2 regions of the Frankia sp. CgJB1 genome follow, and region 2 is predicted to be linked to the other one. Evidence: predicted binding sites of a transcription regulator. Region 2 holds the regulator's gene; the other holds the start of a gene.
What was found. Region 2 encodes LexA, which represses DNA repair genes until DNA is damaged. Its sites were predicted from a motif close to CGAACNNNNGTTCG; they were not measured.
Positions count from the first base shown of each region.

Region 1 (3,390 bases), on a different contig from region 2:
AAGAAGAAGGTTTGCGTTTTCTGCAAGGACAAGGTCGACTACATCGACTTCAAGGACACTTCGCTGCTGCGCAAGTACATCTCCGACCGGGGCAAGATCCGGGCCCGTCGGGTGAGCGGTAACTGCAGCCAGCACCAGCGCGACGTGGCGACGGCGGTGAAGAACAGCCGCGAGATGGCGCTGCTGCCCTACACCGCCTCGGCCCGGTAGGGGGTGGCGATGAAGCTCATCCTGACCCAGGAGGTCCCCGGTCTCGGCAGCCCGGGTGACATCGTGGAGGTCGCGAACGGGTACGGGCGCAACTACCTCGTGCCCCGCCGGTACGCGATCCTCGCGACCAAGGGCGCGGAGCGTCAGGTCGAGCAGATCAAGCGGGCCCGGTCGGCCCGCGCGGTCCGCGATCTCGGGCACGCTCAGGAGATCGCCGGTCAGCTCGGTGGCCTCAAGGTCGAGCTGACCAGCCGGGCGGGCAAGGAAGGCCGCCTGTTCGGTTCCGTAACGGCGGCCGACGTGGTGGAGGCGGTGACCGCCGCGGGTGGCCCCGAGCTCGACCGGCGCCGCGTCGAGCTCACCACGCCGATCAAGTCCCTGGGCGCCTACACCGTCGCCGTGCATCTGCACCCCGAGGTGACCGCGACCGTGAAGCTCCAGGTCACGCAGGCCTGACCAGGGCCGGGCGGTCCTGATCGCGGCCGGATGGGCCCGAGGCCGGGCGGTTCTGACGGCGGCGTCCGCTGTTTCTCCCGCTGTACCGCCGCGCTCGCTGTACCGGCTCCCCTGGCCGACCGTCTCAGGCGGCCGGCCAGGGGAGTTCGTTGTGCGTGGGGCAAGGGGCGACGAGCAGATCCGAAACTTTTTCTTATCCACAGGGCACTCGCGATGCGGGCGCCTGCCAGCTGGGTTTCGTCGAGGCTGTGGTCTCGGGTGTCCACAGGTTTCCGGTTTCCGTCCCGATGTCCTCCCCAGGTTCCGGCCGGTTGCCCACAGCTTTTCCACAAGGGCATGTGGATAACTTTTTGCTGGGGGTGCCCGCCGGTCCGTAAAGTCGGACCCTCCAGACTGAGGAAGGTACTTCTAGCCTGATCGGGCCAGGTCTCCTTCGGTGACGCGGGCGGCGCCCGGCGAGAGGCTCACCGGAGGCCGCCCGCCCGGTCCCTGCTGGGAGCTCCCGGCTGACCGGGGGCGGAGCGGTCCGTTGACAGCGATTCCGATCCGTACGAACATACGTTCGAATACGGGTCTACGGGAGTCCCGGGAGGGTGCGTCGTGAGCGTCACCGAGATCTCGCGTGGTTCCGGTGGGAGTACGGAGTTCGACCGGACTCCTCCGCACGACCTGCCCGCCGAGCAGAGCGTGCTCGGCGGCATGCTGCTGTCGAAAGACGCCATCGCCGACGTCGTCGAGGTCCTGCAGACGGGTGACTTCTACCGTCCCGCGCACGGCCTCGTGTACGAGGTCATCGGCGATCTCTACGGCCGGGGGGAGCCTGCGGACGTCATCAGCGTCGCCGCCGAGCTCGGCCGCCGCGATCTGCTCGAGCGGGTGGGCGGTCCGGCCTACATGCACACCCTCATCTCGAGCGTGCCCACCGCGGCCAACGCCGGGTACTACGCCCGTATCGTCGCGGAGAAGGCGGTCCTGCGCCGCCTCGCGGAGGCCGGCACCCGCATCGTGCAGCTCGCCTACGGCGCGGCTCCGGACGTCAGCGACGTCGTCGACCGCGCCCAGGCGGCCGTATACGAGGTGACCGAGCGCCGGACGAACGAGGACTACCTGCCGCTGGGGGAGCTGCTCAACCCGGCGCTGGAGGAGATCGAGTCCATCCAGGGGCATGACGGTTCGCTGACCGGGGTGCCCACCGGTTTCGTCGACCTCGACGAGCTGACCAACGGCCTGCACGGCGGCCAGCTGTGGATCGTCGCGGCCAGGCCGGCCGTGGGCAAGTCGACCCTCGGCCTGGACTTCGCCCGGGCGGCGTCGATCAAGAACGGGATGGCGTCGGTCATCTTCTCGCTGGAGATGAGCCGCATGGAGATCACCATGCGGCTGTTGTCCGCCGAGGCGCGGGTGTCCCTGCAGAACCTCCGCACGGGCCGGCTCACCGATGACGACTGGGGTCGCCTGGCCCGCCGGATGGGCGAGGTCGCGGAGGCCCCGCTGTTCATCGACGACAGCCCGCACCTGACGATGATGGAGGTCCGGGCGAAGGCCCGGCGGTTGAAGCAGCGCAACGAGCTGCGCCTGGTGATCCTCGACTACCTGCAGCTGATGTCGTCGCCCAAGAAGGTGGAGAACCGTCAGCAGGAGGTCAGCGAGATCTCGCGGTCGCTGAAGCTGCTCGCCAAGGAGCTCGACGTTCCGGTGGTCGCCATCTCCCAGCTCAACCGCGCCTCCGAGCAGCGGGCCGACAAGCGTCCCCAGGTCTCCGACCTGCGCGAGTCCGGAAGCCTGGAGCAGGACGCCGACGCAGTGATCCTGCTGTACCGGGAGGACACGGTCGAGAAGGAGTCGGCGCGCGCCGGCGAGGCGGACCTCATCATCGCCAAGCACCGCAACGGGCCGACCGGCACCGTCACCGTCGCCTTCCAGGGCCATTACTCACGGTTCGTCGACATGGCGAACTGAATTCTCGGCCCGGGGGCGGGACGAGGCCCACGGGTGGAGAGCGCCAGCGGCCCGGCGGCGGGCCGGGTGGGCGCCCGGGTGTGTTTGGCGTGGTCATGGTCCATGTTGGCGGACCGCGATCTCCCGATGGTGCCAGACTGGGCGGTATGAGTTTCAGGATCATCCATGGCGAGTGAGGGGCGGGACGGCGGGCAGCCCGCCGGAGCGGTCCTCGAAGTCGCCCGGTTCGACATCAAACCGGGCAGCGAAGACGATTTCGCCGCCGCGTATCACGGGGTGCGTGCGGAGCTCGTCGGCACGCCGGGCTGTCGTTCCGCGCGGATGACCCGCGGGGTCGAGTCACCGTCGAGTTTCGTGCTGCTCGTCGAGTGGGACAGCCTGGACGCCCATCTGACGAACTTCCGGGAGTCGGAGCGGTTTGCCCGCTGGCGCGCCGTCCTCGGCCCGTACTTCGACGGCACCCCGACGGTGGCGCACAGCGCGGACGTCCCCGCCGGTCCCGACCCGGCCTGACCCTCGACGACCGCCGGACTTCTGATCATGACAGCGTTCTTCGGGTACCTGTTTTTCGCGCCGCTCACGGCGCTCTTCTTCGGTTTTCTCATCTGGCTGGTACCGGCGATCCTGCTTCGGAACACGGACGTGGTGAGCCGGCTGAACCTGCGGCCCTTCGCGTTCTTCGTCACCGGCTACGTCTTCAGCGGGCTGATGGCCCTCTACCTGCTGGTGCTGGACGCCGGCCACGACGTCGCGCCGGCGGCCGGC
Region 1 covers NZ_CDWTNB010000207.1:451-3,840, reverse strand. Annotated here, with positions in the region: gene rpsR (30S ribosomal protein S18) at 1-210, shown strand, start outside; gene rplI (50S ribosomal protein L9) at 220-666, shown strand; gene dnaB (replicative DNA helicase) at 1,267-2,625, shown strand; gene AC08OT_RS18000 (antibiotic biosynthesis monooxygenase family protein) at 2,791-3,138, shown strand; partial or broken gene AC08OT_RS17995 (hypothetical protein) at 3,166-3,390, shown strand, end outside.
Region 1: the regulator LexA is predicted to act here: its motif matches at 1,218-1,231, upstream of dnaB (replicative DNA helicase).

Region 2 (3,390 bases):
GGACCGGGGACGACGGGACACCGTTGAGGACCCGGCATCCACGCCGGACGGACCACCTTGTGGATGGACCGCCAGCTCCCCGTGGAAGACCTGTGGAACAACCTGTGGATGACTTACACCCCGGTAAGCACCAGATGTTGTGTCCACGGTAGCGCACGGCCCCAGAGATGGGGGCAGCACCCCCGTATGGTCCGTGTGGTCCGCACCGCAACGGCACCGCACGTGGACGAAAGACGACGGCGCGCGAGCCCCCGCGCCGAGACACTCGTGGACCCGGGAAGCCGGGGAAGTCGGGCGTCAGGGAAGGAGTAACGACTGGCCCGGGGTGATCAGCGGCGACCGCAGGTGGTTCAGCCGCATCAGCCGGTCCACCACGACCCGGGTGTCGGCGCTCTCGTCGAGCGCCACCGCCACCGCCCACAGCGTCTCCCCCGGCACGACCAGATGGCGCCGCGGCGCCTCCGCGGCATCCGGCCCGGCGATCGACACCCCAGGCATGATCATGATTGCTACCGCCACGACGACCGCCACGACAATCGATACCACCACCACCCGACCCCGCCGGGTCAGCCGGAGCGGCGGGGGTGCGGGCGGGCGACCCGGCGGGTATCCCGCCGGCCGGCGACCCGCCCGGTCCCTGGCCGTCGACAGGTCGACGACCCGCGCCCTGTGTGCGGATCCCATGGCATCCTCCCGTTCCGACGACACCGAACGCCGAAGATCGAACCTTCGTTCGATCGAACGCGTGGTCGATTGTCGCATCGGGAACCGGAAACCGCCAGGAACACGCTCGAACAGACGTTTGAGATTCTGCGACCCGCCGGTTACCGTCGAGTCGATCGGGTGTGAACCGGGCGGTTTCCCTCGGTCACGGACGGCGGCGAGTCGGTGGGTGACGGCTTCCGGAGCGGGACGGTCCGCCGTGCGGCCACCGGCCGGCCGGTGGCCGCACGGCGGAAGAAAAACGCGACGAGGAGAGCGGTAAGCGATGACTAGCCAAGGCAGGGGTACGCGCCGGGGCGGAACCCGCGGCAACGTGCGAGCCTTTCCCGAAGGCCCCGCGGACGCGGGCCTGACCCCCCGGCAGCGCAAGGTGCTAGAGGTCATCCGGGCCGCGGTGGAGCGGCGCGGATATCCGCCCAGCGTGCGGGAGATCGGTGAGGCGGTCGGCCTCACCAGCACCAGTAGTGTGGCTCACCAGCTCAAGGTGCTCGAGGAGAAGGGCTACCTGCGGCGGGACCCGAACCGCCCGAGAGCGATGGAGGTGCTGACCGTCGAGCACCCCCGGCGGCGCGCGGATGCGGACGCGGGTGCGACGACGGTGGCGGGCACGATTCCCATCGTCGGTGAGGCGGCGCCGGGCACCACCGAAGGAAGCAAGTCGGACGCCGCCTACGTGCCGGTGCTGGGCCGAATCGCCGCCGGTGGCCCGATCCTGGCCGAGCAGGCGGTCGAGGACGTCTTCCCGCTACCCAGGGAGATCGTCGGCGAGGGCACTCTGTTCCTGCTCCGAGTCGTCGGCGACTCGATGATCAATGCGGCGATCTGCGACGGTGACTGGGTGGTCGTCCGCCAGCAGCCGGTCGCGGACAACGGGGAGATCGTCGCCGCAATGATCGACGGGGAGGCGACGGTCAAGCGCCTGCGGGTTCGGGACGGCAAGATCTGGCTACATCCGGAGAACCCGGCCTTCGCCGACATCGCCGGTGAGGATGCGACCATCCTCGGCCGGATCGTGGCTGTGCTCCGCAGGGTTTGACGTGGATCGGCCGGCCGCCCATCGGGTGGCCGGCCGGGTTGCCTCGCGTTTGATCGCTCCTGGGCTCAGGCCCGGTAGGCGTGCAGCTCCGCCGCGAGTCCCGGGGAGACCCGGGCGGACAGCCGGGTACCGGTCTCGGTGTGCTCCAGCGTGAGCACCTCGCCGTTCGCGTGCACCCGGGAGACCAGGTCGCCCCGGCTGTAGGGCACGAGCACGCGCATCTCCACGTCGGGATGCGGCACCCGGGCACAGAGCGCGTCGACCAGCGCGGCCAGCCCCTCGCCCGTGCGTGCCGAGACGAACACGGCGTCTGGGGCGAGCTGGCGCAGCCCCGCGACGACCGTCGGCTCCACGGCGTCCACCTTGTTGACGACGATCAGCTCGGGAACACCGCCCGCGTCGATGTCGTTGAGAACCTCGCGCACGGCGGAGATCTGCGCGGCCGGATCCGGCGATGATCCGTCCACAACGTGCAGGATGAGATCGGCATCGGCGACCTCTTCCAGCGTCGAGCGGAACGCCTCGACAATCTGATGCGGCAGATGCCGGACGAATCCGACGGTGTCGGTCAGGGTGAAGGCCCGGCCGTCCGGCAGGGTCGCCCGCCGCACGGTCGGATCGAGGGTGGCGAACAGCGCGTCCTCGACTAGGACACCCGCGCCGGTCAGCCGGTTGAGCAGCGACGACTTACCGGCGTTGGTGTAACCGGCGATCGCCACGCTGGGGACCTCGCCCCGCCGCCGGGCGGAACGCTTGGTCTCCCGCACGGTCGTCATCGCGGCGAGCTCGCGGCGCAACCGCGCCATCCTGGCCCGCAGCCGCCGACGGTCGGTCTCGATCTTCGTCTCACCGGGACCACGGGTACCGATGGGCGCCCGGCCGCCGCCGCTGGCCGCAGCCCGCGACATCGACTCACCCCACCCACGCAGCCGGGGCAGCATGTACTGCAACTGCGCGAGCTCGACCTGGGCCTTGCCCTCTCGAGAGGTCGCGTGCTGGGCGAAGATGTCCAGGATGAGGGCCGTCCGGTCGATGACCTTTACCTTGACGACCTCCTCCAGCTGCCGCAGCTGACCCGGGGTGAGTTCGCCATCGCAGACCACCGTGTCCGCGCCGGTCGCCGCGACGACCTCGGCGAGCTCGCGCGCCTTGCCCGAACCGACGTAGGTCGCGGCATCCGGCCGATCGCGGCGCTGCACGAGCGCGTCGAGCACCACCGAACCGGCGGTCGTGGCGAGCGCCGCGAGCTCCGCCATGGAGCTCTCGGCCGACCGCAGGGAACCCGACGTCCATACGCCGATGAGGACGACACGCTCCAGCCGCAGCTGCCGGTACTCGACCTCGGTGACGTCGTCGAGCTCGGTGGCGAGACCGGGAACCCGCCGCAACGCGGCGCGATCCTCCAGGTCGAAACCGTCCCCAGAATCGTCGAAGAAGTTCGGCAGGTAAGACGGATCGGCGCCAGTCAGCTTGATGAGGGATCTGTCGAGAGTGGACGCATCGAAGGCGTCAGCAGGAAGTGTCATACCATCCGTTCTCAACGCGGCCCGTTACCGCACCATTCCGCGATCATTCCGTGCCGCTTGCTCCGGCCGGGCCCCACGACCCGGTGGCCCGAGGAGGATCCGCCG
Region 2 covers NZ_CDWTNB010000002.1:52,414-55,803, forward strand. Annotated here, with positions in the region: gene AC08OT_RS00640 (LysM peptidoglycan-binding domain-containing protein) at 298-684, opposite strand; gene lexA (transcriptional repressor LexA) at 989-1,759, shown strand; gene hflX (GTPase HflX) at 1,825-3,285, opposite strand.